Regions from separate parts of the Bradyrhizobium sp. B124 genome, predicted to be linked through region 2. Evidence: predicted binding sites of a transcription regulator. Region 2 holds the regulator's gene; each other region holds the start of a gene.

The links. The regulator PhoB, encoded in region 2, activates phosphate uptake and scavenging genes when phosphate is short. The targets are predictions, from matches to a motif close to TGTCATNNANCTGTCAT.
Region 1: AAFG13_RS08650 (OprO/OprP family phosphate-selective porin) is a predicted target of PhoB. The motif match lies at 6,925-6,941, and genes of this name have one in related genera.
Region 3: AAFG13_RS11605 (YbhN family protein) is a predicted target of PhoB. The motif match lies at 6,336-6,352, and genes of this name have one in related genera.

The regions. Positions count from the first base shown of each region.
Region 1 covers NZ_CP152413.1:1,797,211-1,807,748, forward strand. The annotation lists gene AAFG13_RS08615 (amidohydrolase family protein) at 1-4, opposite strand, end outside; gene AAFG13_RS08620 (RluA family pseudouridine synthase) at 128-1,324, opposite strand; gene AAFG13_RS08625 (alpha/beta hydrolase) at 1,524-2,393, shown strand; gene AAFG13_RS08630 (hypothetical protein) at 2,615-2,953, opposite strand; gene AAFG13_RS08635 (hypothetical protein) at 3,284-3,829, shown strand; gene AAFG13_RS08640 (replication-associated recombination protein A) at 3,946-5,280, opposite strand; gene AAFG13_RS08645 (DegQ family serine endoprotease) at 5,300-6,658, opposite strand; gene AAFG13_RS08650 (OprO/OprP family phosphate-selective porin) at 7,003-8,601, shown strand; gene AAFG13_RS08655 (helix-turn-helix domain-containing protein) at 8,674-9,054, opposite strand; gene AAFG13_RS08660 (zinc-binding alcohol dehydrogenase family protein) at 9,173-10,186, shown strand; gene AAFG13_RS08665 (phosphotransferase) at 10,450-10,538, shown strand, end outside.
Region 2 covers NZ_CP152413.1:4,757,779-4,768,316, forward strand. The annotation lists gene AAFG13_RS22760 (Hsp33 family molecular chaperone) at 1-305, opposite strand, end outside; gene argF (ornithine carbamoyltransferase) at 520-1,446, opposite strand; gene AAFG13_RS22770 (aspartate aminotransferase family protein) at 1,446-2,651, opposite strand; gene AAFG13_RS22775 (GcrA family cell cycle regulator) at 3,148-3,660, shown strand; gene phoB (phosphate regulon transcriptional regulator PhoB) at 3,978-4,688, opposite strand; gene phoU (phosphate signaling complex protein PhoU) at 4,819-5,535, opposite strand; gene pstB (phosphate ABC transporter ATP-binding protein PstB) at 5,633-6,451, opposite strand; gene pstA (phosphate ABC transporter permease PstA) at 6,448-7,293, opposite strand; gene pstC (phosphate ABC transporter permease subunit PstC) at 7,298-8,287, opposite strand; gene pstS (phosphate ABC transporter substrate-binding protein PstS) at 8,516-9,526, opposite strand; gene AAFG13_RS22810 (ATP-binding protein) at 9,663-10,538, opposite strand, start outside.
Region 3 covers NZ_CP152413.1:2,377,879-2,388,416, forward strand. The annotation lists gene AAFG13_RS11590 (EAL domain-containing protein) at 1-2,236, opposite strand, end outside; gene AAFG13_RS11595 (S9 family peptidase) at 2,384-4,390, opposite strand; gene AAFG13_RS11600 (MFS transporter) at 4,469-5,887, opposite strand; gene AAFG13_RS11605 (YbhN family protein) at 6,504-7,580, shown strand; gene AAFG13_RS11610 (hypothetical protein) at 7,700-9,661, shown strand; gene AAFG13_RS11615 (DUF2147 domain-containing protein) at 9,726-10,301, opposite strand; gene AAFG13_RS11620 (NAD(P)/FAD-dependent oxidoreductase) at 10,429-10,538, opposite strand, start outside.

The sequences.
Region 1 (10,538 bases), 3.0 Mb from region 2:
TCATGGACAGCCTCTTTGATGGGTGCATGCCGGCGGTGCCCGGCGCGCGGCAACATAGCCGCGGCGCGATGAGCCGCTTTGATCGTTCTTGCTGTCCGCGACGGGTATCGGGAGGCGGCGTCCGCCGTCACTCCTCGGGCGCGTTCTCGATCGGGTCGAACCGATCGGCCTCGAGCCCGAGCAGATTCCAGGATTGCAGCATATGCGGCGGCAGCGGCGCCGTGGCATCGATTACGCCGCCGCGCGGGTGCGGAATCACGATGCGGCGGGCGAGCAGATGCAGCCGGTTCTGCAGGCCGCCCGGCAGCTGCCAGTTTTCCTTGTTGAAGTATTTGGGGTCGCCGACGATCGCGTGATCGATATGCGCCATGTGGGCGCGCAATTGGTGGGTGCGGCCGGTTACCGGCTTCAGCGACACCCAGGCGAGCTTCGTCGCCGAGGTCTCGACCACGGCATAATAGGTCACGGCGTGGCTGGCGCCCTCGTCACCATGCGCCGCGATCCGCATGATGCTGTCCTCCTCGCTCTCCTCCTTGGCGAGATAGGTCGAGATGCGGCCCTGCTTCGGCTTCGGCACGCCCGCGACCAGCGCCCAGTAGATCTTGCGCGCGGAGCGATGCCGGAACGAGCCGGTCAGAGCGGTCGCGGCAAAGCGCGTCTTGGCGATCAGGAGGCAGCCCGAGGTCTCGCGATCGAGCCGATGCACCAGCCGCGGCTTCTGTCCCTTGGCGTCGCGCATCACCTCCAACATGTCGTCGACATTGCGCGTGATGCCGGAGCCGCCCTGAACCGCCAGACCTGCGGGCTTGTTCAGCACCATCACGTCGGCGTCCTCGAACAGGGTCATGTCCTTGAGGTCCTGGAGGGTCTTCTTCGCCGCTTCAGACAGGCTGGCGGCCGCCTTCGGCGTATCGAGCCGCAGCGGCGGAATGCGGACGCTCTGCCCTTCTTCCAGCCGGTCCTTGCTGTCCGCACGCTTGCCGTTGACGCGCAACTCGCCCTTCCGAACGATGCGCTGGATGTGGGAAAACGACAGGCCGGGGAAACGCGCCTCAAGAAAGCGGTCGACGCGCATGTTGTCCTCGTCCGCCGTCACCACCACGGTCTGCACCTTGGTCGGCAGCGGCGGCGGCTCGGCGACGCTCTTCTCCGGCTCGGGCACGAATGGCTTGGGCGCCCGCTGCTTGTCGCCAAGGCGCACCGCTGCTGACTTGCCGCCCGCACGATGCGCCGGCCCCAGCTCGGCCGCCGGGCCGCGATGGGGACGCGCGCCTTTGGCGCGCTCGCTCGCTGGGCGGAGAGGTCTCTTGACGCGGCGGCTCATGGGGTTGCAACTCCGAAGTTAAGCCCGTGGGTAGCGCAAATGCCGCGAATCGTCACGGCGAAATCGGTGTGAATCCGGCGCAACATCGGCCAAGTTCGGCCGCCTGCGGCAATCGAGGGGCCTTGGAATGAGATTGGCACTATCGGCTTTGGCGGCGGCCCTGATGCTGTCAGGGCCGGCGCTCGCCCAAGAGAGCCCTATGCCGGAAGATCTGGCCTGGAAGCTCCTGGAACTCGGCCGCGTCGTCGAGATGCCCAAGACGGCCGCGCTCTACGCACCGATGCAACAGAAGGAGCCCTATCAGGGCGTCAAGGTCGAGCGCGACGTCAAGTACGGTCCCGCCGACCGCCATCTGCTCGACGTGTTCGCGCCCGACCCAGCGGCGGCGGCGCCCCGGCCGGTGCTGATCTACATCCATGGCGGTGGCTTCATTGCCGGTAGCAAGCGCAACCCCGGCAGCCCGTTCTACGACAACGTCATGCTGTGGGCCGCCAAGAGCGGCTTTGTCGGCGTCAATGCCACCTATCGCCTGGCGCCGGCCTTTCCGTGGCCGGCAGGCGCCGAAGACATGGCCGCGATCGTGCAGTGGGTCGCGGAGAACATCGCGAGCCGCGGCGGCGACCCCAGGCGCATCTTCCTGATGGGCCAGTCGGCCGGCGCGATCCATGTCGCGAGCTATGTATCACACGGCGAATTCCACAAGGTGAAGGGCGGCGGCCTTGCCGGCGCGATCATGGTGTCGGGCATCTACGATCTGACGGCTTCGCCGGCCGGCGACGCCGAGCTCGCCTATTACGGCTCCGACCCCTCGCGCTACGCCGAGCGCTCCTCGCTGCAGGGCCTGGTCGCGAGCCCGATCCCGTTCCTGATCACCGCGGCCGAACTCGATCCGCCGCGCTTCGTCGAGCAGTTCGAGCTGTTGAAGCAGGCCAGCTGCAAGCGGCCGAGCGGCTGCGCCCGCAGCTTCATGCTGCCGCAGCACAGCCATATGTCCGAAGTCTATGCGATCAACACGCCGGACGCGCGGCTGACGGATGAGATTTTGGAGTTCGTGAAGAGCGTGAAGTGACGCGCCAGAGCAAGATGAAGTACCTGCCGTCGCAGCGGGCGCTGCCAAAATATCGAAAACAACCCCATGCACAGTAGCGGTGGCGGCCGGCGTTCGACCGGGCAACTTGACACGTCGGGCAACTCAGGGATATATTTCTAATATTCCGAAACATGCGAGTGTCCCTCGCCCAAGGTTGATGCACGCTATTCAGGCGGTTTGCCGCCGCGCGGCGGATCAATTCAATTTGCTTGGGGAGTAGCCCAGAAAATCAGCTTGACCACGGGTTGTTGGCTAGGCTGCGTCGTACAAATGTACCAGTACTTCCAATCGAGGCCGTCTGTTTCAACTATGATTTCTACCACCTTCGACAGAACGGGGGCCGCCGTTTCGTACTTGGGTGGCGGTGGCAGCGCGCGTACGCTGTGGATCGCCGCTCCGTCCGCGAACACCGCTCCTCCTGGCGGCTCCGTAAGTAAGTTTAAACTGGTGAGAATACAGAGCTTATCGTTTGCGACATCCGCGACCGCGGACGTGGCACACGTAATCGCAGCGAGGAAAACGCAGAACGCGAACTTCATTCCATCAATTCCTTGAACATCAACGCGCTCGAAGCGATGGCGAAGCTAACATAGATTTATGCATTCACCATCAATGTCGGTTCATGGCTCTTCTCGGAAGTCCGGCAACGTCCGCTTTCGCGCCGCTCTTGGGGGACAAGCGGACATCGATTCACGCGGTTGATTTATGAGTATGCGGCCTAGCTAGCACGCGGACTCATTAAGGCGCAGCCACACCGGATTGACGCGAGTTGAACAATTGCAAGGTAGTTGGCGCCGAGCCTGTCAATGGCTCGGCTGTCAGGCTCAACTGGTCGCTGTGCACCCGAAAGCGGACCTATTGTGCTTACCTTGAGTTTTGTCGTTCATGACCCACAGCGGACATTGGGCACCGCCTCGCGCTACCGGTTCGTACGGCTGGCAATGGCGACAGCGCGCGAGTACCATCGCAACATTATGAGGCAACACCTTCTATTCTACCTGCTGATAACGTTGGCAATGGTTCAGCCAGCTGATGCGTGCTCATCTGCTGTAGAATATCCTCATACACTTCTGGATCGATTGCCTTCGACTGCACTAAAACAGTCCGTGGTCGCAGTTGTCGAGCCCATCGATCTCCTGCCCCCACGATGGGCGGAAGGCGATGCTTGGGGAACGACACCACTTGTGAAAGTACGGGTCCTCGAAGCTGTACAGGGTGTCTCCGAAGGGCAGACCTTTGTCGTCAATCTCGGCGGCTGGATGTGTGGCGGCTTAGTTTCCCGGAATTCACTACTGGTCGCAGGGAAACGGCACTTCTACATCGCGGGTCAGTTTGCGAGCACTGATAAGGGGGATGTTGAATTCGTTGGCAAATGGGTTGGAAACAAACGCGTTCGGATTTTCGAGCGTGAATAATGAACGCTCGATTTCCGCTTTTGGCCCTTATCGGAAGTCCGGCAACGTCCGCTTTCGCGCCGCTCTTGGGGGACAAGCGGACTTCGATTCACGCGGTTAGTTCATAAGTACGCGGCCTAGCTCCCGCCGCGCTCCTTGCGCAGCCTGTTCCAATAATCCAGCCGCTTGCGGATCTCGCGCTCGAAGCCGCGGTCGGGCGGATCGTAGAAGGTTTGGCGGCCGAGCGCTTCCGGGAAGTAGCCCTGGCCGGAGAACGCGTCGGGCGCGTCGTGATCGTATTGATAGCCGGAGCCATAGCCTTCCGACTTCATCAGCTTGGTCGGCGAATTCAGGATGTGCTTCGGCGGCAGCAGCGAGCCGCCCTGCTTCGCGGTCTGCATCGCAGCGCCGAATGCCGTGTACACCGCGTTCGATTTCGGCGCGGTGGCGAGATAGACAACGGCCTGCGCGATCGCGAGCTCGCCCTCGGGTGAGCCCAGGAAGTCATAGGCATCCTTGGCGGCGTTGCAGACCGCCAGCGCCTGTGGATCGGCGAGACCAATGTCCTCGACCGCCATCCGCACCACGCGCCGCGCCAGGAACAGCGGATCCTCGCCGGCATCGAGCATGCGCGCGAGATAATACAATGCCGCATCCGGATCGGAGCCGCGCACCGACTTGTGCAGCGCCGAGATCAGATTGTAGTGACCGTCGGCCGATTTGTCGTAGATCGGCGCGCGGCGTTGCAGGATGGCCTGCAACTGCTCGGCATTGAACACCTCGCCCTTGCGCGCGGCGCGCCAGACCTCTTCGGCCAATGTCAGCGAGGCGCGGCCGTCACCGTCGGCCATCCGCACCAGCACGGCGCGTGCTTCCAGATCGAGCGGCAGGGTCTTGCCCTCGATCTTCTCGGCATTGGCAAACAACCGTTCGATCGCGGCCGTGTCGAGCGAATGAAACACCAGCACGCGGGCACGCGACAGCAGCGCCGCGTTGAGCTCGAACGAAGGGTTCTCCGTGGTGGCGCCGACCAGCACCACGGTGCCGTCCTCCATCACGGGCAGGAAGGAATCCTGCTGCGCGCGGTTGAACCTGTGCACCTCGTCGACGAACAGCAGCGTGCCCTTGCCGGTCTCGCGCCGGGCCCGCGCGGCATCGAACGCCTTCTTCAGGTCGGCGACGCCGGAGAACACCGCGGAGATCTGCTCGAAATGCAGCTCGGTGGCGTCGGCCAACAGCCGCGCCACGGTGGTCTTGCCGGTGCCGGGCGGTCCCCAGAACACCAGCGAACCCAGCGTGCGCGTCTCCAGCATGCGGGTCAGCGCGCCGTCGGGGCCGAGGATGTGATCCTGACCGACGACGTCGGCCAGGGTGCGCGGGCGCAGCCGGTCCGGCAGCGGGTGTGGCGCGTCCTGCTCCATCCCCGCCGCGGCGAACAGGTTGCTGGCCTCGCGCGGTTGCTTCGGGCTCACTTGCGGTTCACCTTGGGGCTCATCCGCCGAGCGTCACGTTGATCTGCTGGCCGCCGCGCACCAGCGTGATGCGCCAGATCCGCGACCCCGCCTTCGATACCTTGTCGAGGTCGCTGGTTCGCACGATCTTCTCATTGTTGACGGCAAGAATGATGTCGCCCTTCTGGAAGCCGACATTGGCGGCCGTGCCGTCGTCGGCGAGCTCGGTGACGACGACGCCCTCCGCGCCGGCGTCGAGATGCAGCTCATCGGCCAGCGCCGGCGAGATGTTGGCGACCTTGGCGCCCTGGAACGGCGAACGCGCGGTCAGCACGATCTCGTCGCGGTTGGTGTCGGGCGCGGTCTCCAGCGGCACGGTGAGCTTCACCGGCTTGCCGGCGCGCTGCACCTCGATCTCCGCGTTGCCGCCGAGCGGACGGGTCGCGAAGCGGTAGTCAAACGCATTGGGATCGTCGATCGGCGTGCCGTCGATCCCGACGATCAGATCGGACAGTTTGAGCCCGGCCTTCGCCGCCGGGCTGTTCGGCGCGACATTGGCGACCAGCGCGCCGGTCGGCAGCTTCAGCCCGAGTGTCTCTGCGATCTCCGGTGTGACGGCCTGCAGCCGCGCGCCAAGCCATGGCCGCTTCACCGCCTTGCCGCCGCTCTTGGCGGAGGCCACCACCACCCGCACCATGTTGGCGGGGATCGCGAAGCCGATGCCCTGCGAACCGCCGGAGCGCGAGAAGATCGCGGTATTGATGCCGGCGAGCCGGCCGGTCATGTCGACCAGCGCGCCGCCCGAATTGCCGGGATTGATCGCCGCGTCGGTCTGAATGAAGAATTGATAATCCGTGATCCCGACTTGAGTGCGCGCCAGCGCCGAGATGATGCCGTGCGTCACGGTCTGGCCGACGCCGAACGGATTGCCGATCGCCAGCACGACGTCGCCGACCTGCAGCTGATCCGAATTGGCGAAGTCGAGCGTCGCGAACTTCTCCTTGTTGGTGCCCTTCAGTCGCAGCACCGCGAGATCGGTGCGGCTGTCCTTCAGCACGATCTCGGCCTCGTATTCGCGCTTGTCGGCGAGCGAGACCTTCACCTGGTCGGCGCCCTCGATCACGTGATTGTTTGTGACCACGAGGCCGGAGCCATCGACCATCACGCCGGAGCCAAGCGAGCGCTGCATCTGCTCGGGCTGCTGCCCCGGGACGCCGAAGAAGCGGCGGAAGATCGGATCGTCCAGAAACGGATTGCGGTTCTGCACGGTCTTGGCAGCGTAGACATTGACCACCGCCGGCTGCACCCGCTGCACGATCGGCGCATAGGACAATTGGAGCTCAGCCTGCGAGGACGGCACGCGGCGGTCCTGGGCCGCGGACGGGGACAGATTCCCCATGAAAGCCAATGTGCACAGAGCGGATATGGTAGCGAAGCGGACAGGTCGGAGCATTCTTACCTCTCGTAGAAACGCCGGAATATAGGCGTGTTCGCCGGGCAATTGAAGGGCGCCCGGCCGGATAACTGGCCCCCGCCGGACCGGTGCAAAACCGGCGGCAGCCGCGTTGAAGCGCGCCGCCAAACTTCTATGATGACTGTCATCTCACTGCGCCGCTCCGCTTGTTGCCTGCGGACAACAAGCGGAACTGCGATGCCAGGCGGCGCTGTCGTGCGTCAGTCACGATCAACTCCTAGGACGTTTCAGTGAGTGAGTGGGGAATTCAAACACAACAGGGGTGCACAATGGGTGCGACAAAAGTTGGTGCAATCGCCATAGGGCTCGCAGGGGCGCTCGCCGCCTCGCCGGCCTATTCGCAATCGGCCGGAGGCGGCAGCGACGCGGAGATCGCGCTGCTGAAGCAGCAGCTGAAGATGCTCGAGCAGAAGCTCGACAAGCTGCAGAAGCAGACCAATGCCAATACCGCGACCGCAGCCAGCGCGAACGCCAACGCGAAGGCGGCGGATGCCAAGGCCGCGCGGGTCGCCAGCGCCAACGCCGCGATCCCGGTCAAGGGCCCGGTCGCGCCGTCGGGCGTCGTGGTGACGCTGCCGAACAACCGGCCGACGATCTGTACTGCGGATGAACAGAACTGCGTTGCGATCACGAGCCGCGTGCACTGGGATGTCGGCGGTTACGACTATCGTCCGAACACCGCGAGTACCTCGCCGCAGAAGCTCGACAGCGGCGAGAACCTCCGCCGCGCCCGCATCGGCATCGTCGGCAAGTTCTTCGGCGACTGGAATTACGCGCTGATCTACGACTTCGGCGGCTCGTCCGACGGCTTCGGCGGTGCGGCACCGGGATCGCTGCCCGGCGGCGGCACCTCCGGCGTCGAGAATGCGTATCTGAGCTACACCGGCTTGAAGCCGTTCGGCGGCAAGATGGCGATCGAAGGCGGCATCATGGACCTGCTCTGGACCATGGACGAGTCGACCAGTTCCAACGACATCCTGTTCATGGAGCGCGCCTCGGCCGGCATCATCGCGCAGAACGTCGCGGCCGGCGACTTCCGTTCCGCCATCGGCACCCGCTGGTGGAACGACCAGCTCTGGCTCGGCGGCTATGCCACCGGACCGACCACCGGCCAGATTCACTCGGCCTCCAGCGTCACCCCGGCCGGATCATCGGAGCAGTATGGCGCGGTGGTCCGCGTCGCCGGCAATCCGATCAGCGGCAAGGACTATTCGGTGCATATCGGCGCCGATGCGGAATGGCTGGTGCAGCCGCCGCGCAATCAGCTGACGCAGGCGCAGACGCTCACGCTGAACGACCGGCCCGAGCTGCGCATCGACCCGACGACGCTGATCTCGACCGGTGCGATCGCCAACGTCTCGGGCGCGCAGGTCTACGGCGTCGAGGCGGCAGCGACCTACGGCCCGTTCATCGCGCAAGGCGAGTACTATTGGTTCAATGTCGACCGCTCCGCGAATACCGGGCTGCCGCCGTTCGGCGCGCCGAGCCTGAAATTCGACGGCGGTTACGCGCAGGTCGGCTACGTGCTGACCGGCGAGAACCACGCCTATAATCCGGCCACGGCTTCCTACGGCGGTATCAAACCGCACGATCCGTTCTCGCTTGCCGGCGGCGGCATCGGCGCGTGGGAAATCGCCGGCCGCGTCAGCATGATGAACCTCAACGATCAGGTCGGCCAGGCCGTCGGCATCGCCGGCGGACGGCAGACCGTCTACACCGCCGCGCTGAACTGGTACGTCAACAACAACGTCCGCTTCATGCTGAACTACCTGCACGGCGACATCGCCAAGCAGGCTTCGGCGACCTCGCCCGTGGATGCCGGCTCGAAGTTCGACGCGGTCGCGCTGCGCACGCAGGTTGCGTTCTGACACGATCTGATCAGCGCCGATAACAATGGCCGGGAGCGACACGCCGCTCCCGGCCTTCTTCATTACAAATTGTCAGGCCGCGCGCTTTGACTTCTTCACGACGACTTCCGGCGCCGGCGCGCAGGACAGCCGTTCCTGATGGCCCTCGCCCCAGGCTTTCAAAATATCGATCACCGGACGCAGGCTCTCGCCGAGTTCGGAGAGCGTGTATTCGACCCGCGGCGGCACCTCGGCGTAGACCTTGCGGTTCACGAGGCCATCGTCCTCGAGCGCACGAAGCTGCTTGGTCAGCATGCGCTGGGTGATGCCGGGCATCCGCCGCCGCAACTCGCCGAAGCGCTGGGTGCCGGCCTGCAGGTGATACAGGATCACGCCCTTCCATTTGCCGTCGATCAGGTCGAGCGCCGCCTCGACCGCGCAGCCCGGCCGGCGCGCGAAATTCTTCCGTTTCATCGGTAATTTCCCAATAGTATACAAACAGGGACTAGTTCCCTGATTTTACAGTACTTGCCAAAAGGACGCCAGCACGACAGTTAAGGCGGCAGGCAATCGCCCACCACGGAGACTAGGCATGAAGGCCGTCGGATATCAAAAATCGCTGCCGATCGAGGCGGCGGATTCGCTCGTCGATTTCGAGATCGCCAAGCCCGAACCGAAGGGGCGCGACATCCGCGTCGCGGTGAAGGCCATCTCGGCCAACCCGGTCGACTACAAGGTGCGCAAGCGCGCGGCGCCGACCGACGGCAGCTACAAGATCCTCGGCTTTGACGCGGCCGGCGTGGTCGACGCCGTCGGGCCCGACATCTCGCTCTTCAAGCCCGGCGATGAAGTGTTCTACGCGGGCTCGATCCAGCGCCAGGGCACCAATTCGGAATTTCATCTGGTGGACGAGCGCATCGTCGGCAACAAGCCGGCATCGCTCTCGTTCGCGCAGGCCGCCGCCCTGCCCCTGACCTCGATCACCGCGTGGGAGCTGCTGTTCGACCGGCTCGGCGCAGTGCCGGGCAAGAGCGTCGATCCGCGCACGCTGCTGATCACCGGTGGCGCCGGCGGCGTCGGCTCGATCCTGATCCAGCTTGCGCGCCGCCTCACCGGGCTGACCGTGGTTGCGACCGCGACGCGGCCGGAGTCTCAGAAGTGGTGCCGCGATCTCGGTGCGCATGCGGTGATCGACCACTCGCAGCCGATGAAGGAGCAGATCGAGAAGCTCAAGCTGCCGCCGGTCGGCCTCGTCGCCAGCCTCACCTTCACCGACCAGCACTACAAGTCGATCGCCGACTTCATCGCGCCGCAGGGCAAGTTCGGCTTGATCGACGATCCCGCCGAATTCAACGTCGCCGCATTCAAGGGCAAGGCGGTGTCGGTGCACTGGGAATCGATGTTCACGCGCTCGTCGTTCCAGACGCCTGACATGATCGCGCAGCATCATCTGCTGAACGACGTTGCCGACCTGATCGACAAGGGCGTGCTGCGCACCACGCTCGACCAGACTTTTGGCACCATCAACGCCGCCAACCTCAAGCGCGCCCATGCGCTGCTGGAGAGCGGCAAGTCGCGCGGCAAGATCGTGCTGGAGGGCTGGTAAGCACAAATGTGTAGGGTGGGTTAGCGCGGCGTAACCCACCACCTTTTTTGCTCTGCGAACGGCGGGTTACGCTGACGCTAACCCGCCCTACGCACCGACCAATTCGCGAGATATCCCCACAGGCCGGCGCGTGGCTTTGCCAAAGCCATGACATCGCCTGTATGATTTGCGCAACGATCACCCCGTCCTCAATCCGGCCGCGCGAGACGCGGCCGGAACGGTGGTGACGCCCCAAGGGGATACATGGCGATGGGAGGAAACCGATGAGTTTGCTCACGGCCGATCCGTCGCGGATCGATCCGGAGTGGATGACGCGGGCGCTGCGCGCTGCCGGTGTGATCAACCAGGTCAG
Region 2 (10,538 bases):
TCGACGATCAGGAGCGAGACCGGTCCGTCGGTCCGGGTCTGCAGGATGAAGCGGCCCTCGAACTTGACGGAGGAGCCGAGCAGCGTGGTGAGCACGATGGCCTCACCGAGCAGCTTGCCGACCGCCGGCGGATAATCGTGCTTGTGCAGGATCTCGTCGAGCGCGGGGCCGAGCCGGGTCAGCCGGCCGCGCAAGTCCAGCGCGCCGACCTCGAAGGCCAGCACGGCATCGTCGACAGGAACCGCCGAGGGCGCGCGAATGGGCGTCTCGGCCTGGATTTTGATGTCGGGGGATTGTGAAACCATGGCGCTCTATCTGGGGTCTCGGACCATGAAATAAAGGGGTTCAGCATACCGGGAATCGACGTCGTCCCTGCGAAAGCAGGGACCCATAACCACAGGATTTTGTCGCGGCACAAGACGTCTGCCCATGTGCCTTTTTCGCAGGCCGCGGCGTATGGGTCCCTGCTCCAGTGAGCAATTGCGCACAAGGCAGGGACGACGGCATTGATATCGTCGACTACGCGACCGTGTCGAAACACCAGGCCAGGATGCCCTTCTGCGCATGCAGGCGGTTTTCCGCCTCGTCGAACACCACGGATTGCGGGCCGTCGATCACCTCGTCGGTGACCTCCTCGCCGCGATGCGCGGGCAGGCAGTGCATGAACAGCGCGTCCGGCTTGGCGAGCGACATCAGCTTGGCATTGACCTGATAGGGCTTCAGCACGTTGTGGCGGTGCTCGCCCTCCTTGTCGCCCATCGACACCCAGGTGTCGGTGACGACGCAGTCGGCGCCGCGCACGGCGGCTTCCGGATCGGTGCCGAGCATGATCGGCGCGCCGGTGGCCTTGATCCAGTCCCGCATCGGCTTCTTCGGCGAGAGCTCCGGCGGCGTGGCGATGTTGAGATTGAACTTGAACCGCTCGGCGGCGTGCGCCCAGGAGGCCAGCACGTTGTTGTCGTCGCCGGTCCAGGCCACCGTCTTGCCCTCGATCGAGCCGCGGTTTTCCTCATAGGTCATGAGGTCGGCCATCACCTGGCAGGGATGCGAACGCCGGGTCAGCCCGTTGATGACGGGCACGGTGGCATGAGCGGCGAGCTCGAGCAGCGCGTCATGGTTGAGGATGCGGATCATGATCGCGTCGACATAGCGCGACAGCACGCGCGCGGTGTCGGCGATGGTCTCGCCGCGGCCGAGCTGCATCTCGGCGCCGGTCAGCATGATGGATTCACCGCCGAGCTGGCGCATGCCGACGTCGAACGACACCCTTGTGCGGGTCGACGGGCGCTCGAAGATCATCGCCAGCGTCTTGCCTTCGAGCGGCTTCCTGCCCTTCTCATGCGCCTTCAGCTTCGCCTTCATGGCGGCACCGGCTTCGAGCATGTTGCGCAGCTCGGCGAGCGGCAGCTCGTTGATGTCGAGGAAGTGACGGACCGGCTTGCTCATTATCCAGCCGCCTTCTTCGGCTGCGGCGCCGATAGCACAGAGCAGGCGCGCTCGAGCGCTGTGATCGACTGGTCGATCTCGGCCTCGGTCACGATCAGGGGCGCCAGGAACCGCACCACATTATCGCCGGCGCCGACGGTGAGCAGTTTCTCGTTGCGCAGCGCGGCGATCAGATCGCCCGACGGCACCACCGCCTTGACGCCGATCAACAGGCCCTCGCCGCGCACCTCCGACAGCACGCCGGGATAGCGGTCCACGACGGAAGCGAGCTTCTGCTTGAGCAGCAGCGACATCTTCTGCACATGCTCGAAGAAGCCGGGCTTGAGCATGACGTCGAGCACGGCATTGGCGGATGCGACCGCGAGCGGATTGCCGCCGAAAGTCGAGCCGTGCGAGCCCGGCGCCATGCCGGCTGCAGCCTGCGCGGTCGCGAGCACCGCGCCGATCGGGAAACCGCCGCCGAGCGCTTTCGCCAGCGACATCACGTCCGGCGTGACGCCGGTGCGCTTGTAGGCGAACAGCTCGCCGGTGCGGCCCATGCCGGTCTGCACCTCATCGAAAGCGAGCAGCAGGCCATGCTCGTCACACAGCGCGCGCAGCGCCTTGAAGAACGCCTGCGGCGCCGAGCGCACGCCGCCCTCGCCCTGCACCGGCTCGATCAGGATGCCGGCCGTGTGCGGGCCGATCGCCTTCTTCACCGCCTCGATGTCGCCGTGCGGCACCTGGTCGAAGCCGTCCATCGGCGGGCCGAAGCCCTCGAGATATTTCGCCGAGCCGGTCGCGGCCAGCGTGCCCAGCGTGCGGCCATGGAAGGCGCCTTCGAAGGTGATGATGCGGTAGCGTTCGGGATGGCCCTTGGAGAAGTGGTGGTGGCGGACCAGCTTGATCACGCCCTCCATCGCTTCCGCGCCGGAATTGCAGAAGAACACGAAGTCGGCAAAGCTCTGCTCGCACAGCCGCGCCGCAAGCACCTCGCCGTCCGGGCTCTTGAACAGGTTCGACATGTGCCAGAGCTTGGTCGCCTGCTCCTGCAGCGCCTTGACCAGATGCGGATGCGCATGCCCGAGCGCGTTCACCGCGACACCGGAGGTGAAATCGAGATAGCGGTCGCCATTGGTTGCGATCAGCCAGGCGCCCTCGCCGCGCTCGAAGCCGAGATCGACCCGGGCGAAGACGGGGAGCAGATGCGACGAGGCGTTGGTCATGGCGTTCACTGCCGGTTTGAAGCCGTCAATCGCCGCGCGCCTTGACGCCTACGCAGCAACCGCCAGCTTCGGAAAACAAAACGGCCGCCTTTGCGGGCGGCACGTGCGGGTCATTCTATGCGGCGGCCGGTCAGTGTCAATCGCCAGGAGCCGGCCTTTGCCGGCCTTCCTGCAATGCGAAACCGGCGCAATCCGGAGCATTCCGGTGCGGTGGAAAAGCCTCATAGCAATGCTTAACTTTGTGGGAACATGTGGACGCACGGCCGCGGACTCTTGCGCCAGAGTCACGCCATATTGTAGCGTTTGGCCTGTCGGGTACGACATCTCGTGCGGCAGTACTGGACCCTCTAAGTAGCCTTCGTGTCTCGCGTAAACGTTCGGGCGCAACACCGTGCCCGGCGAGGGCTAAGGGATTCTGGCCGCAGGGATATTTGTCCAGATTGGCTCGCAGCGCCGCTCCGATGAGTGGCCGGCGCCATGCGAAAGGAAGAATGTGATGACTGTATTGACCTGGTCCGACGATCGCGTCGAGCAGCTGAAGAAGCTCTGGGAATCCGGCCTCTCGGCCAGCCAGATCGCGGCGGAACTTGGCAATGTGACGCGAAACGCCGTGATCGGCAAAGTGCATCGGCTCGGCCTCTCCGGCCGCGCCAAGGCCCCCTCCACGGCCGCGCCGCGGCAGCGCAAGGCCCGCCCCGCCCAGCACATGATGCGGGTGGCGCGCCCGGTCTCGCGCGGCAACACTGCGCTTGCGCACGCCTTCGAGGTCGAGATGGAGCCCGATCCGATCTCCTTCGACAACGTGGTGCCGATGAGCCAGCGGCTGTCGCTGCTCGAGCTCAACGAGGCCACCTGCCATTGGCCGGTCGGCGATCCCTCGAGCCCGGAATTCTTCTTCTGCGGCGGCAAGGCGCTCGCCGGTCTGCCCTATTGCGCGCATCACTCGCGCGTCGCCTATCAGCCCGCCGCCGATCGCCGCCGGCCGTCGGCGAAGCCACAGATCAAGTAAGCACTCGGGAAACTGCCTGGACTGTAAAAACAAATCCCCGCGAAAGCGGGGATTTTTTTGTGGCTCGTAGCCCGGATGGAGCGAAGCGTAATCCGGCGCGGTGTTTGAAGCGGAGAATGAAGTTCTGGATTTCGCTTCGCTCCATCCGGGCTACGTCACATCACCGGCGTCGTCCCGGCGTTCGCCGGGACCCATAACCACGAATGGGCGTTGTTAGAAAGTCGTCTGGCCGCTTGCCGATTGCGCCGGCCGCGGCGTATGGGTCCCGGCGTTCGCCGGGACGACGCCGTGTTGTGGTTTACGATTGTCGGCCAGCCTTACGGCTGCGGTTCGGCCTTCGCGAAGCGGTCGTCGAGCGCGTAGCCGGCGCCGCGCACGGTGCGGATCGGATCCTGCTCGCGGCCCGGATTGAGCAGCTTGCGCAGGCGGCCGATATGCACGTCGACGGTACGCTCATCGATATAGATGTCGCGGCCCCAGACGCTGTCGAGCAGCTGCTCGCGGCTGAACACGCGGCCGGGATGCTCGAGGAAGAATTCGAGCAGCCGATACTCGGTCGGACCGAGATCGATCGGACGTCCCGAGCGCGCCACGCGGCGCTTTTCGCGGTCGAGCTCGATGTCGCCATAGGTCAGCACGGTCGCAAGCCGCTCCGGGCTCGCACGGCGCAGCAGGCCCTTCACCCGTGCCAGCAGTTCCGGCACCGAGAACGGCTTGACGATGTAGTCGTCGGCGCCGGTGGCAAGCCCGCGCACGCGCTCGCTCTCCTCGCCGCGCGCGGTCAGCATGATGATCGGAAGCTGCTTGGTCTCGGGCCGCGCCCGCAGGCGGCGGCACAGCTCGATGCCGGACAGGCCCGGCAGCATCCAGTCCAGTACCACGAGGTCGGGAACGCGCTCCTTCAGGCGGGTGTCGGCATCGTCGCCGCGCCCCACCGTCTCGACATCGTAGCCTTCCGCATCGAGGTTGTAGCGCAACAGTGTCGTCAGCGCTTCCTCGTCTTCGACTACCAGAATGCGTGCGCTCATCGGCTTAAGTTCTCTCTCTGTGATGATCCGTTGCCCAGACGCAAACCGAAACGCTTACTTTCCTGAGCATAATCCCCGCGGAAACGACTTGTCGTGAAGACAATCCGGCTCCGCGCCTGCGGATCATGTCCTAGGTACCGGGCACCGTGGTGGCAAAGTTGGTCATGTCGCCCTTCGGGCGCTTGTCGGTGATCTGCTGGCCCTCGATCATGTAGAACACGGTTTCGGCGATATTGGTGGCGTGATCGCCGATCCGCTCGATGTTCTTGGCGCAGAACATCAGATGGATGCAGAACGAGATGTTGCGCGGATCCTCCATCATGTAGGTCAGCAGCTCGCGGAACAGCGAGGTGCAGATCGCATCGACCTCCTCGTCGCCCTTCCAGACGTTCATCGCCGCCGGCAGATCGTGCGCGGCATAGGCGTCGAGCACCGACTTGACCTGCGACAGCACGAGGTCGGTCATGTGCTCCAGGCCACGGATCAGCTTCAGCGGCTGGAAATCGCTCTCCAGCGCCGCGACGCGCTTGCCCATGTTCTTGGCGAGGTCGCCGATCCGCTCGAGATCGGTGGCGACGCGCATCGCGCTGACGATTTCGCGCAGGTCGATCGCCATCGGCTGGCGGCGGGCGATCGTCAGCACCGCGCGCTCTTCGATGACGCGCTGCAGATTGTCGATCTCGATGTCGGCGGCGACGACGCGCTTGCCGAGCGCGACGTCGCGACGGATCAGCGCGTCGACCGACTCGGTGATCATCCGCTCGACGAGGCCGCCCATCTCGGCGACCAGGCGGGTCAACTCCTGCAGGTCGCTGTCGAATGCCTTGGCGGTATGTTCAGAAGCCATCGCTTGTCTCCCTCATGATCCCGGGGATCACGATTTGGTGTCCTCAGTTTCGCATGATCCGGTCGGAAAACCGGTACCCAATTTTGCGGACCATGCGCTAGCCGAACCGGCCGGTGATGTAGTCCTGGGTGCGTCGATCGCTCGGCGAGGTGAAGATCTTGTTGGTGTCGTCGAACTCGATCAGTTCACCGAGATACATGAAGGCGGTCTTGTCGGAGACGCGCGCCGCCTGCTGCATGTTGTGGGTGACGATTGCGATCGTGTAGTCTTCGGAGAGCTCCTGGATCAGTTCCTCGACCTTGGCGGTCGAGATCGGATCGAGCGCCGAGCACGGCTCGTCGAACAGGATCACCTCGGGACGCACCGCCACGGTGCGCGCGATGCACAGGCGCTGCTGCTGGCCGCCGGAGAGCGACAGGCCGGAAGCGTTCAGCTTGTCCTTGACCTCATTCCACAGCGCGCCGCCGCGCAGCGCCTTCTCGACCCGGTCGTCCATCTCGGACTTCGAGATCTTTTCGTAGAGGCGGATGCCGAAGGCGATGTTCTCGTAGATCGTCATCGGGAACGGCGTCGGCTTCTGGAACACCATGCCGACCCGCGCGCGGAGCAGATTGAGGTCGAGCTTGGGATCGAGAATGTTGGTCTGGTCCAGCATCAGCTGGCCGACCGCGCGCTGGCCCGGATAGAGATCGTACATCCGGTTGAAGATGCGCAGCAGGGTCGACTTGCCGCAGCCCGACGGGCCGATGAACGCCGTGACGCGGTTGGTGCCGAGCGTCAGGTTGATGTTCTTCAGCGCGTGGTGCTCGCCGTAATAGAAGTTGAGGTTGCGCACCGTGACTTTCGGCGGCGCTTCCGGCAGCGGCACCTGGGGAACGTGGCTCGCGACAGTCGTTGAGACGGAAAGCTCGGTCATTTTGCGGCCCTTTCGGCACCAAGGATACGCGCGCCGATATTCAGCGCGAGCACAGTGAAGGTGATCAGCAGCGCACCGCTCCACGCCAGCTCTTTCCAGTAGGCGTAGGGGCTCTGCACGAAGTTGTTGATGGTCACCGGCAGGTTGGCCATGGTCTTGGTCAGATCCAGGCTGAAGAACTGGTTCGACAGCGCGGTGAACAGCAGCGGCGCGGTTTCACCGGCGACACGGGCGGTCGCCAGCAGCACGCCGGTGATCAAGCCGCTACGCGCAGCACGATAAGCGATCCGCTTGATCACCAGCGAACGCGGCAGGCCGAGCGCGGAGGCCGCCTCGCGCAGCGGATTGGGCACCAGCAGCAGCATGTCCTCGGTGGTGCGCAGTACGACCGGGATCACGATCACGGCGAGCGCGAGACTGCCTGCGATCGCCGAGAAGCCGCGCATCGGCACCACCACTGCGCCATAGATGAACAGGCCGATGATGATCGAAGGCGCGCTGAGCAGGATGTCGTTGATGAAGCGGATCACCGAGGTGAGCTTGTCGTGCTTGCCGTACTCGGCGAGGTAGGTGCCGGCGAACAGGCCGAGCGGCGCGCCGATGCCGACGCCGATCACCGTCATGATGACCGAGCCGACGATGGCGTTGAGCAGGCCGCCTTCGGTCGAGCCCGGCGGCGGCGTGTTCTGGGTGAACAGCTGCACGCTGAGGCCGGCAAGGCCGTTATAGACCAGCGTGAACAGGATCAGCGCCAGCCACGTGACGCCGAACAGCGCCGCGCCGACACAGAGTGCGCGAATGACGATGTCGCTGCGGCGGCGGGATTTGTAGATCGGGTTCATGGCGCTATTTCCCCGCTTTCGTTTCAAGCCGCATCAGCATCAGCCGCGCGCCGGCGAGCACGAAGAAGGTCAGCACGAACAGCAGGAGGCCGAGCAGGATCAGCCCGGACTGGTGCAGGCCGTCGCTCTCGGCGAATTCGGAGGCGATCGCCGCCGAGATCGTGGTGCCCGGCGCGAAGATCGACGACGAGATGCGGAACGAGTTGCCGATGATGAAGGTCACCGCCATGGTCTCGCCGAGCGCGCGGCCGAGTGCCAGCATGATGCCGCCGATCACGCCGACCCGGGTGTAGGGGATCACGACGCTGCGGACGACTTCCCATGTGGTGCAGCCCATGCCGTAGGCGGCCTCTTTCAGCACCGGCGGCACGGTCTTGAACACGTCGACCGAGATCGCAGTGATGAACGGCAGCACCATGATGGCGAGGATCAGCGCGGCGTTGAACAGGCTGAGATAGGACGGCGGACCTGCGAACACCGCACCCAGCACCGGGACGCCCTCGAATATCCTGATCATGAAGGGCTGGAACGTGTTGGCCAGGAACGGGCCCAGCACGAAGAAGCCCCACATGCCGTAGATGATCGAGGGGATGCCGGCGAGCAGCTCGATGGCGATGCCGATCGGGCGGCGCAGCATTTGCGGGCAGAGTTCGGTGAGGAAGATGGCGATGCCGATGCCGACCGGAATGGCGATCGTCATCGCGATGACCGAGGTGATCAGGGTGCCGTAGATCGGGCCGAGCGCGCCGAGCACCGGCGGATCGGCCGAGGGCGCCCAGCGCTGCGTCCAGAGGAAGGCGAAGCCGTATTCCTTCATCGCCGGCCAGGCGCCGGCGATCAGCGACAGGATGATGCCGCCGAGGATCAACAGGACCGAAATCGCCGAGATGCGGGTGACCCAATAGAAGGTGAGATCACCGAGCTTGAAGGCGCTGAGGGCCTTGGCGCGATCGTAAGGTCCCGCGGCTTCCATCACATCGCTCTGAACAGCCATGTCTGCCACGCCAATCCCCTCATTACTATGTGAAAGCTACGCAAACCGCTACGCCCCGAAGCGATCTTCACTGACGCATTTGGCCGGGCGTCGTTCCGGTTGCGCCTCCCGGGGCGCGAGCCCGGGCCCCGCCCCGCGTTACTTGCCGCGGTGATGGAGCCCGGATCTCAATCGGTCCGCCTGTGCCGCCCTTGAGAGGTGGCACAGGCGTTGTTCAAAGCGTCAGACTTAGCTCTTGATGTCCGAGGACCAGGTCTTCTCGATCAGCTTGACGACCGATTCCGGCATCGGGATGTAGTCGAGCTCTTCGGCCGCCTTGCCACCCTTCTCGAAGGCGTACTTGAAGAACTTGAGCGCTTCCTGCGAGGCCGCCTTGTCGGTCGAATCCTTGTGCATCAGGATGAAGGTCGCCGCGGTGATCGGCCAGGAGGCTTCGCCCGGCTGGTCGGTCAGGATCACGTAGTAGCCGGGAGCCTTGGACCAATCGGCGTTCGACGCAGCAGCCTGGAAGGCGGCGATGGTCGGCTGCACGGTCTTGCCGGCCTTGTTGACCAGCGCGGTGTAGGTCAGCTTGTTCTGCTTGGCATAGGCGTATTCGACATAGCCGATCGCGTTCTTGGTCTGGCCGATGTTGCCGGCAACGCCTTCGTTGCCCTTGGCGCCGACGCCGACCGGCCACTCGACCGCGGTGCCGGAACCGACCTTGGACTTCCAGTCGGCGTTCGACTTGGAGAGGTAGTCGGTGAAGTTGAAGGTGGTGCCCGAACCGTCCGAACGGCGCACGACGGTGATCGCGTCGGCCGGCAGGGTCAGCTTCGGATTGAGCTTGGCGATCGCCGCGTCATTCCACTTGGTGATCTTGCCGAGATAGATGTCGCCGAGCACTTCGCCGGAGAGCACGAGATCGCCCGGCTTGATGCCTTCGACGTTCACGACCGGAACGATCGCGCCCATCACCATCGGCCACTGGACGAGGCCGTCCTTCTCGAGCTGCTCGGCCTTGAGCGGCGCGTCGGTCGCGCCGAAGGTCACGGTCTTGGCCTGGATCTGCTTGATGCCGGCGCCGGAACCGATCGACTGATAGTTCAGGCCATTGCCGGTGTCCTTCTTGTAGGCGTCAGCCCACTTCGAATAGATCGGGAACGGAAACGTCGCGCCTGCGCCGGTAATATCGGCAGCGAAGGCCGACGTCGAAGCGGCGACCATGCCGGCAGCGACGATTGCTTTGATGAAATTCATGGGGTGGTCTCCATCTTGTGAGCGAAGCGCCAATTGCGCCCGATCGCGCCCACGCCGGTCCATCTAGGAGCGGTCGGTGCTGCTTTTACGAAGGTTGGATGACAGTTGGATGACAATACTAAGCGACTGAAAACGCTCAGCTTTGGGTCGGTAACGGGGTCTTCGGCCGGGGAAAACAGGCGGTAAAAGTCGCGCCATTCTTCGGCACGCTCTCGATCAGAAGACGCCCGCGATGACGGTTAAGAATATGTTTCACCAGCGATAATCCGAGGCCGGTTCCGCCCTGGTTACGGCTGTCGCCAACGTCCACCCGGTAGAAGCGCTCGGTCAGCCGCGGCAGGTGCTCCGGGGCGATGCCGGGGCCGAAATCCCGTACCATGACTCGGATTTCGGGGCTCCCCTCGCCCGATGCGCCCGAAACGGTCTGATTGAGCGACACTATGACGCGGCCGCCCGAGGCGCCGTATTTGAGGGCGTTCTCGATCAGGTTCTCGAACAGGCGGAGCAGTTCCTCGCGGTCGCCAGCGATCGTGACCGGGGTCGGTGGCAGGTCGACGTCGATCTCGACCTGGCGCTCGCTGGCCAGCGCCTCGAGCCCGTCGGCCACCTGGCGGATGATCGGCACGATATCGATCGAGGCCTCGGGCCGCACATGGGCCGACAGCTCGACGCGCGACAGCGACAGCAGGTCGTCGATCAGCCGCGCCATGCGGGTGGCCTGGGTGTGCATGATACCGAGGAAGCGCTCGCGCGCCCGCGCGTCCTCGCGCGCCGGTCCCTGCAGCGTGTCGATGAAGCCGGACAAGGCGGCGAGCGGCGTGCGCAGCTCATGGCTGGCATTGGCGACGAAATCGGCGCGCATCTCCTCGACCCGGCGCAGCGGCGTCAGATCGTGGAAGGTCATCAGCATGCACTTCTCGGTGCCGCCGAACTGGGTCGGCACCGGCACCGGCGTGATCACCAGTTCCATCCAGCGATCGACCGGAACGTGGTCGGAGTAGGTGGCGCGGCG
Region 3 (10,538 bases), 2.4 Mb from region 2:
TTTTGCCAAGACCGGTGACGGCGCGCACGATCGCCATCGAGTCCTCGCGCGTCGCAAGGTCGGTCACGAAGGAACGGTCGATCTTGATCTTGTCGAACGGGAAGCTGCGCAGATAGCTCAGCGAGGAATAGCCGGTGCCGAAATCGTCCAGCGAGATCCGGACGCCGAAACCGCGCAGCTCGTGCAGCACCGCGAGCGTCGCCTCGCTGTTCTGCAGCAGCACCGATTCGGTAATCTCGAGCTCGAGCCGATCCGCCGACAGGCCCGACGCCTCCAGCGCCGCCTTCACCGACGGCACCAGATTCGGGTTCTTGAACTGCACTGGAGACAGGTTGACGGCGACCGCGACGTCCGCAGGCCATCTCACCGCCTCGGCGCAAGCCTTGCGCAGCACGATCTCGCCCAGCGGCACGATCAGCCCGGTTTCTTCGGCGACCGGAATGAAATTGTTCGGTGCGATCAGCCCGCGCAGCGAATGATTCCAGCGCACCAGCGCCTCGAAGGCGACGACCCGATCGCCCACGACATCGCGGATCGGTTGATAATAGACCTCGAACTCGTCGCGCTGCAGCGCGAGCCGCAGGTCGCGCTCGAGCAGGCGGCGCGCCTGCGCACGCGCATCCATCCCGGTCTCGAAGAACCGATAGGTGCCGCGGCCGTCGGCCTTGGCGCGATATAGCGCCAGATCGGCCTTTTGCAGCAGCTCGTCGGGATCCTTGCCGTCCTCGGGCGCGAGCGAGATGCCGATGCTGACGCCGATCACGAGCTGATGGCCCCCGATCTCATAGGGTGCGGCGATCCGCTCGACCACCGCACTTGCCAACGACGCCACCACGGACGGCTCGCAGTTGCTGCAGAACTGCACGATGGCGAATTCGTCGCCGCCGAGCCGCGCCACGGTGTCGTGCTCGGTCACGCATTCGCCCAGCCGGCGCGCAACCTCTCGCAGCAGCGCGTCGCCGATCGGATGTCCGAGCGTGTCGTTGATCTCCTTGAAATGATCAAGATCGAGGCAGAGCACCGCGAGCTGGTCGGAGCGCTTGGCCAGTCTCGAAGCCTTCTCGAGCTGCTCACGGAACAGCGTCCGGTTCGGCAGGTTGGTCAGCGCGTCATGCCGCGCCATGTGTGAAATCTGTTCCTGGGCCTGCTGCCATTCGGTGATGTCCTCGAAGGTCGCGACCCAGCCGCCACCCTTCATCGGCTGATCGACGACACGAATCGCGCGCTCGTTGCGGCTGACGATCCGCGTCGCGCTGTGGCCGGCCTTTGCCTCGGCGAGGAGCGCGTTGCAGAATTCCTCGGGATCGCCGTCCCACTCGCCGATGCAATGGAGGTCCTGCAGGACGTCGATCAAGAGACGCCCTTGCAGCGGCACGCGATTGCGCCCCATGATCTCGGTGTAGCGCTCGTTGAACAGCATGATGCGGCCATCGGCATCGAACATGCACAGTCCCTGCGACATGTTCTCGAGCGCGGTATCCAGCACCACCTTCTGCTTGTGAAGTTCGGTCTTGGCGCGACGATCGAGGATGGAGGCGATCAGCGAGAGGCCGAGGATCGCGAAGGCCGCAACCGCGGTCATGAAGGAGAGCACGCGCGGCGAGACCGAGAGTCCGTCGGGAACGATCGTCGGATCCGGGACCAGCGTCACCGCACCCATCCCGGTGAAATGATGCGAGACGATCGCAACCGTCAGAAGACCGGTCGCAGCCGCTGTGGTGCCAAGGCGTTCGCCGCGCGTGGCAACGACCAGCGCAAGCGCGCCAAACAGGCTTCCGAATACGATCGATGCGATGACGATGCCGGGCGCCCAGACGATGCGCGCGGGCAGTTCCAGCCCCAGCATGCCGGTGTAATGCATCGCCGCGACACCGACGCCGACGATCGCGCCGCCGGCCGCGACCGTCTGCCAGCGTTCGTTGAGCGTTGCGACCGCCAGGCCGACGGCCAGGATCGCAACCGCGAGCACCAGCGACAGCAGCGTGATCGGAATGTTGTATCCGGCCTCGATGCCGGGATCGTACGCCAGCATGGCGACGAAATGGGTGGCCCAGATGCCGCAACCGCCGACTGCCGCATCGAGACCGATCCAGATCTCGCGGGCTCGGCCTTCTGCGGCGCGAGCGCGGTGAAACAGGCTGATCGCGACGGCGCTGGCGAGCAGACAGATCACGCCACCGAGGACGACCAACCGCCAGTCATGTTCCAGGGTGAGACAGGTTAGAACGCGATACATTATAGGCCCCATTTATGGACCCATAAAAACAAGCGCATTCGTGTACGAACGGTAACCGCACCGCAACAAGGCTTCACGCATGGTGAAAAAGCCTTGAATGCACGCGAGACGATCGGGGAAAACCGCAATCCGCTGGCGCAGTTCGTCTTAGCCGCGCAACCCGGGCACCAGTTCGGCCCCGGTCTCGACCTTGAGCGACGAGCCGGCGAAATCGTTTCCGATCGGCTGGCAACCACCGCCGAGATGCTTGGCGAGGAACGCTTCGGTGACGCCGTAGAAGGCAAGCCGATTTTCCGGCCGCACAAAGCCGTGCCCCTCGTCGGCGAATGTGATGTAGGTCACGGGCACGCCACGCTGCTTGAGCGCATTGACCATCTGCTCGGACTCGGCCGCCACAACCCTCACGTCACGCATGCCCTGCGCGATCAGGATCGGTTTCACGGCACGCTCGATGTGGGTCAGCGGCGAACGTTCGACCAGGAACGCGCGACCGGACTCGGTGGCGGGATCGCCGAGCCGATTTTTCCAGACGCTGATCCACGGACCCCAATAGGGCGGGATCGTCGCCATGAAGGTGACGAGATTGGAGATGCCGAACAGATCGACGATGCAGGCGAAAACGTCGGGCGTCTTGGTCGCGGCGACCAGCGCCGAATAGCCGCCATAGCTGCCGCCGAAGAAGCCGACCCGCTTCGGATCGGCGATGCCTTGCGCGATCGCCCAATCGACCGCATCGATCAGGTCGTCATGCATCTTGCCGCCCCATTCGTGGTCGGCGGCCGTGATGAAGGCTTTGCCGAAGCCGGTCGAGCCGCGGTAGTTGACGGCAAGCATCGCATAACCCCGGTTGGCGAGCCATTGATGGACCGGGCTGAAACCCCAGGTGTCGCGGTAATACGGCCCGCCATGGATCACCAGCACCAGCGGCACCACCCCGGCCGCGGCCTCGGCCGGCCGGGTCAGGTAGCAGTTGAGACGCAGGCCATCGCGCGAGGGGATCACGACCGGCTCGAGCTTGCGCAACGCGAGACCGTCGAGCGCACGGTGCTGGGTGTAGAGCTTGCGCACCTCGCGCGTCTTGCGGTCGAGCAGCGCATATTCACCGCTCTCGGTGTCGCGCTCGAAATGGATCGTGCCCAGCCGAAGATCGTCGCTGTTGCTGACAAAGCTGATGTCGCCGGCGCCATAGCGGCTGAGATCGGCGAGGTCGTTGGCGACGCTTTGATCGACGGCGTGCCAGCGCATCCGGTCTGTGATCGCCAGCGCCGCCAGTGGCCGGCGATTCTCGTCGAAGACCGCGCGCACGATGTCGGCATCGTCATCGGCGGCAAGCAGCGTGGTCTGGCGCGTCGCCATGTCGAGGGCGAACAACGCCGCCTTGTCGCGGCCGCGCGAGTCGATCAGGTACAGCGTCTTGCCGTCGGCGCTGAAATCCAGCAGCTGGGTCGTATCGGTCTCGGCGATCGGCACCGTCATGAACGGGGTCCAGCTGCCGTCCGGACCGCGCTCGAACATCTCGGCGGAGCCGTCGGCGATCAGGCGCGACGCCAGGCGGAGCTGGAATGTGCTGTCGGTAATCAGCGCGATATAGTCGTGGTTCTCGTAGACGAGCTCGCTGGCGCCGGTCACGATGTTGACGCGGTACATGTCGAAGTAGCGCTTGTCGCGCTGGTTGTGCCGCAGCAGCATCTCCTCGGGGAATTTGCGATCGGACTCCTGCAGGAAGGCCTTGACGCCGGTCTCCGGCGTCAACGGCACAATCTTCCCGTCGGTGATGTCGACGCTGGCGGCACGCCAGTTTTCGTCGCCGTCGCGCTCGCGGAAGAACACCACATGGCGGTTGGTATGCGCCCAGCGATAGCCGGCCGAGATGTTGCGATCGGTGACGCGGGTCACCGGCCGCGCCGCCTTGAGATCGGACAGCGGGGCGACCCAGAGGTTGTTCACACCGTCGAGCGGCGCGACATAGGACAGCTGCGTCCCATCCGGGCTGAGGCGGACGTTGATGTAGTCGGGATTGTCGAAGAACACCCTGCGCGCGATCAGGCCGGGCGCCTCGCCGCGGGCCGGACCGATCAGGTTGGCAAATGGCAGCGAGGCGCCGAGCATGGCGGCGCGGCGCAGCAACAGACGACGGTCGATTGGCGCAGGCATCTGATCAGCCCCCTCGGCGACAGTCCCCGACGGCGCAAGGTTAGATGCCGCGCCGCGACCGCGCAACGACCGCCTCGCTCATTGCCGCGCTTGTGATGATGCGCCGATCCAGATCAGCGCAGCGGCGGCAAGCAATACGCCGGCGGAGATCACGAGTGCCGCATGCAGGCCGGAAATGAAGGCCGCGGACCGGCCGACCATCGAGCCGAACAGCGCGACACCCAGCACGCTGCCGGTCTGCCGGGTCGCATTCAGCACCCCGGCCGCGATCCCGGCATGCTGTGGCTCGGCACTGCCGAGCAGCGCCGATGTCAGGGGCGGCACCAGCAGGCCGAGGCCGCCGCTGATTGCCAGCAGTTGCAGGCAGATCGCGAAATAGCTGGTACCGGGACCGATGAACAGCATCGCCAGACATCCGGCGGCCGAGATCGCGGCGCCGAGCGCGATCGTCCCCGGCGCGCCAATCCGCTCCGCGACATGCGGCGCGATCAAATTGGCGGGCAGCACGGCGCCGAGCATCGGCACGAATGCGAGGCCGGTGGCGAACGCCGACAGCCCGTTGACTTGCTGGAAGTAGAGGCTGAGCACGAAGATCAGCCCGTAGAACGCAACGTTCACCAGCAGGCCGACCAGCGAGGTCAGGGCAAACATCCTGTTGCTGAACAGCGAGAGCGGCAGCATCGGCTGCGCGGTGCGCGCCTCATGCCAGATGAACAGCACGGAGAAGACGGCCCCCAGAGCGAAGCCTGCGACCACGAACGGGCTATCCCAGCCGAGCGCTCCGCCCTCGATGAGCGCGCCGGCCAGCGTGCCGAGCGCGGCGATCGCCGCAATTTGTCCCGGCAGATCGAGCCGGTGCTGGAGATGGCGCGTGGTTTCGCCGGCAAAGCGCCAGGCGAGCCACAGCCCGGCCAGGCCGATCGGCAGATTGACCAGGAAGATCGCGCGCCAGCCGACCAGCGTGATCAGCCCGCCGCCGACGAACGGGCCGGCGGTCAGCGCAAGGCTCGCTCCGGCGGCCCAGACGCCGACCGCGCGTCCGCGCTCCTTGTCGTCCGTATAGGCGTGGCGGAGCAGCGCGAGCGAGTTCGGCACCAGGATGGCCGCGGCCAGCCCCTGCACGCAGCGCGCGGCGATCAGCGTCACGGCATCAGGCGCGACGGCGCACCCAACCGACGCCGCGGTGAAGATGGCAAAGCCGGCCATGAAAACGCGCTTGGCGCCGATCCGGTCGCCGAGCGCGCCCGCGGTCAGGATGAAGGCGGCAAAAGCGATGGTGTAGGCGCTGACCACCCATTGCAGCTCGGCAACGCCGCCGCCGAGCGAGCCGCCGATGGCGTTGAGCGCCGTATTGACGATGGTGACGTCGAGCTGCACGACGCCGTACCCGAGGCTCATTGCGGCGAGCGTCAACGTCGCCGCAAGCCCGGTCGGCTGCTGATGCGACGCCGCGCGCTGATCCGGCACGCGCCGGAGGTTCAGGGATGTCTGTTGCATGGTCTTGACCTCGCTCTGCGCAACCAATGCGAGAGATAGGTCTTCGTTTCTCAATGATACTTCGCTGTGGATCGAAGTGTTCTATCGCCATGCCGGCCGGGGCCGCGTCGCCGCGCGCTGTTGCGCGGCGTTTTGCCTCAATAGACCTACGGACCGCCCACAGGGCGCCTCATTCCGGCCCGAACCGCGGTCCACAGCCGGATCACGCAGATGCGCACATCGACTTCACGCTTTGGTAAACGCCGCAGCCGGCCCGGACCTCCCCCACGCTGATGCATATCGTCTATTCGCTCCGCTCCGACGGCCCCGCAGTGGCGCTGCGACGGCGGCAAAAACGGCAGAAATATCGACGAAATCGCCTGGAACGGCTGAAGGATGGCGGAACATGCAGTGGTCCCGTCGTGGACGATGATATGGCTGCGACTCACATTCCGCAGCGCGAGAACATATGTAGCCAGTATGACAACAACGCTGGACGGGAGCCGAAGGTTGCCTTGTCAAGGGCTGCACAACGCATCGGTTTTGCCTTATGGGTCATCGCGTACGGTGCGTTTGCCCGTCACCCGTCGCCGTCCGTGACTGGGTCCCACTGAAATTGTCCCTGCCGGGAGGATGAATGCTTCGGCTGCTGACCACGCTTGGGCGTGGCTTCAAGGAAAAGATCGGCTGGAAACGGCTCGGGATCGCTGCGAGCGTGCTCATCATCGCGTTCGCGGTCGCGACGCTTGTCCACACCCTGAAGGGCGTCGATACCGGTATCATCCTCACCGCGCTGACCGACATCGCGCCGCACCGGATCGCGCTGGCGGCGCTCTGCGTGGTCGGGGCGTTCTGCACGCTGACCTTCTATGACTTCTTCGCGCTGCGCACGATCGGCAAGACCCACGTCCCCTACCGGATCGCAGCGCTGTCGAGCTTCACCAGCTACACGATCGGCCACAATATCGGCGCCACCGTCTTTACCGGCGGCGCGATCCGCTTCCGGATCTATTCCGATTACGGCCTCTCCGCGATCGACGTCGCCAAGATCTGCTTTCTCTCGGGCCTGACCTTCTGGCTCGGCAATCTGTTCGTGCTCGGCTTCGGCATGGCCTGGCACCCCGCGGCGGCGTCGGCGATGGACCTGCTGCCGCCGGCGATGAACCGGCTGATCGCGCTCGGCTGCCTTGCCGGCATCGGCGCCTATTTCGTCTGGCTCCTGACCGGCGAGAAGCGCCGCGAGCTCGGCCAGAACGGCTGGAAGGTGGTGCTGCCCTCGGCCAAGCTGACGCTGCTGCAGATCGTCATCGGCGTGGTCGATCTCGGCTTCTGCGCGCTCGCCATGTATCTCCTGATGCCGACCGAGCCGCATATCGACTTCGTCTCGCTGGCGGTGGTGTTCATCCTGGCGACGCTGCTCGGCTTTGCGAGCCACGCCCCCGGCTCGATCGGCGTGTTCGACGCTGCGATGCTGGTGGCGCTGCCGGAGTTCAGCAAGGAGCAATTGCTGGCGACGCTGGTCGTGTTCCGTATCCTCTATTTCCTGATCCCGTTCGGGATTTCGATCTCGATCATGGGCATGCGCGAGCTGTGGCTCAACGTGGTGCGGCCCTGGCAGGAACGAAAAAGACTCAGCCAAGCCTGCACGGCTTCGGCGACCGTGCGGCAACCGATCGAAAGCCGGCAGCAGCAGATCAGGCGGCTGAGACGGTAACAGCGAACGTTATCGGCCCCAAGGTCCCCTGCTTTCAGTCCCGGTGTTTCGATCCCGGATTGTTGGTCTCTGCAGCCGCTTCTCTTATTTTCGCCGTACCACTCGCGTCAAACCGCGCCATGATTGGCTTTCTGGTTCGATTTTCGTTTCGTGTCACGGTCTGCAGCGTGCTGCTCGGCAGCGCGCTCGCGGCGGTATTGGCGTCAACCGCCGACGCGCAGGATACCCAGCTCTCGATCTCCTGGGAGGTCCGCAACCGCTTCCGACTGTTCCGCGAGGAACGCGACTTCCGTCTGCATGTCGAAAGCGGGCTCGGCCGCAGCGTGCTGGCCTCGGAGCAGGCGCTGGAACTGCAAAGCGACGGCCGCGGCTGGGCGCGCAACACGGTCAACCGGCTCTGCATCGACCTGCAGGGCCGCGTCAGCGAGCCTTGCACCCGCGACAACGTCAAGGAAAGCTATCTGACGCCGATCGATCACCCGATCGTGGTGCGGCTCACGGGTCCGGTTCCGGTCGGCGCGACCTGCGCCTGGTCGTTCGACGACGGCGACGGGCCGCAATCCTCGACATTCGATTGCGCCGAGCCGGTCAATCTGCGCGTCCGCTACGGCCGCACCACGGTCGCGACCGTCGATGTCGCCAGCGGCTCGGATGCCAACCAGCGCGTGACGACCCAGATCGCGGTGCGCGATTTGCTGATCGCCGGCCTCGGCGACAGCATCGCATCCGGCGAAGGCAATCCCGATCGTGCGATCGCACTTTCCGACGAGGGGTTCTGCTTCCGCTCCTATCTCGGCGGCGCGCAATACTACCGGCCGAGCCGCGCCGGCTACAAAGGCGGCCGCGCCTGCGAAGCGCCCGACACCCTGACCAACTGGCAGCGCCAGAGCGCGCTGTGGCTCAACTCGGCCTGTCATCGTTCGCTGTACAGCTACCAGACCCGCACCGCGCTTGCGCTCGCCGTGCAATATCCGCACATCGCGGTGACCTATCTGCCGCTGGCCTGCACCGGCGCCACCATCGCCGACGGCCTGCTCGGCTCGCAGCAGGCGCGGGAATGTCTGCCGACGAAGACCGCCAACACCTGCTCGGGCACCGTCAGCGGCCAGATCGCGGAGCTGCGCACGGCACTCACAGCCGCCAAGCGCCGACAGCCGGACCGAACGCTCGATCTCGTGCTGCTGTCGGTCGGCGCCAACGACATCTACTTCTCCGGCCTTGTCGCCAACGTGATCGTCGACACGCCGACCGAACGCGCGCTGTTCAGCCAGGGCGGCTCGATGGCCAGCGTCGACGATGCCCGTTCGGCACTGGCGCGCGACCTGCCGGCCGACTTCGCCAAGCTGCGCGATGCGCTGAAGCCGTTGGTCGGCGGCGACCTCTCGCACGTGGTCTACACGGCCTACGCCAATCCGGCGCTGGCCAATGGCGGCGCGCCCTGCCCCGGCGGCCGCGCCGGCTTCGAGATCCATCCCTCGTTCAACGCCGATCCGAAGCGGCTCGCGGCGGTCTCGGGCTTCGTGCAGAACGAGTTCCTGCCGCAGCTCAAGGCGATCGCGCAGTGCCAGTCCGGCATCATCTGCCGCAATCCGCAGGCCGACCGCATGACCTTCGTCGATGCGCATCAGGATGCGTTTGCAAGCCACGGCTTCTGCGCACGCGCGTCGACCGATCCGGAGTTCGACCGCGACTGCTTCGCCGCCAACGGCGACAGCTTCGTCTCCGACATCGTCGCCGCGGCCAACCAGCCGCTCAAATGCGGCCGCAGCGCCGGCGAATACCGCGCCTATCTGCCGCGGGCGCGCTGGATCCGCGACGCCAATGACAGCTATTTCGCGGCGATGACCTACCCGCAGGGCCTGCCGTCCTCGATGCAGCCAACCGACATCCACGATGCGACATGGGGCATCCTGTCGGCTGTGTATGGCGGCGCGGTGCATCCCAGCGCCGAAGGTCATGCGGCGATGGCCGATGCCGCGGTCCCCGCAGCCGCCACCGTGCTTCAGTTGAACACGACAGTGCCTGAGGTGATCTCCGAGCCGGTCGCGCCATTGCCGCCGACGGCACCGGTGCAACGCTGAACGCTGCACGCTCGCGACGCCGCACGCGTGCGGCCGCGAACCAACGTGATCCCAATGAGGGTGTCTAGTGCCGCTTCGTCGCGGGCAAGGGCGCCGGTGGCGGCGGCGGCTTTATCGCTGCGGCTTGCGCCGGCAGATATTTGGCGACGATTGTGGGATCGAGCTGCGCCATCGCCGTGTCCGGCAGCCGGGTCCAGACCTCGTCCTTGCCGAACAGCGAGATGCCGAGATAGCCGCGCATGGTCAGCGTCTGTCCATCGGCGCTCAGCGTCATCTTGGCCTTGTAGACCTTGCCGTTGCGCGGATCGAGCACGTTGCCGCCTTCATAGGCGAGCCCGTTGCGCTTCATGTCGCGGATCAGGGGAATGCCAAGCCACGGCATGTCCTTGCGATCGTCGGTGCATTTCGTGCAGACCGGATTGGGCGGATCGCCGGGCGCTGAGAACATCTTTGCGATCATGCCTTCGAACAGGCCGTTGCGCTCGATCACCAGGAACCAGCCTTCGGGCTTGCCGTCTTCGATCTTCTGCCAGAGTCCGGCCGCCGATAGCTCGGCCGCGGAAGCTGCAAGCGGAGCAGCTAGCGCAAAGGCCGTAGCGATCGCCAGGATCAGCCGAAGTCTGGATAGCGTGTTCCGCATCATCATCACCTGATCAATCGACAAACTCGATTACGAGCAGACTACGGCCATTTCGCGGAGTGTTCCAGTACCCGCGCCGCACGGGCAATGCCCCATGCCCCCGGCATTGGTCGCTGCTGAAGTGGAATCAGTTCACCCCAAGCTTCTTCTGCAAACTTGATGACGAGGTTGTGTACTGGAACACCAGCCGCTTGTCCGGATACACGTAGCGGTGCGCTTTCTGCGCCATCAACGCGC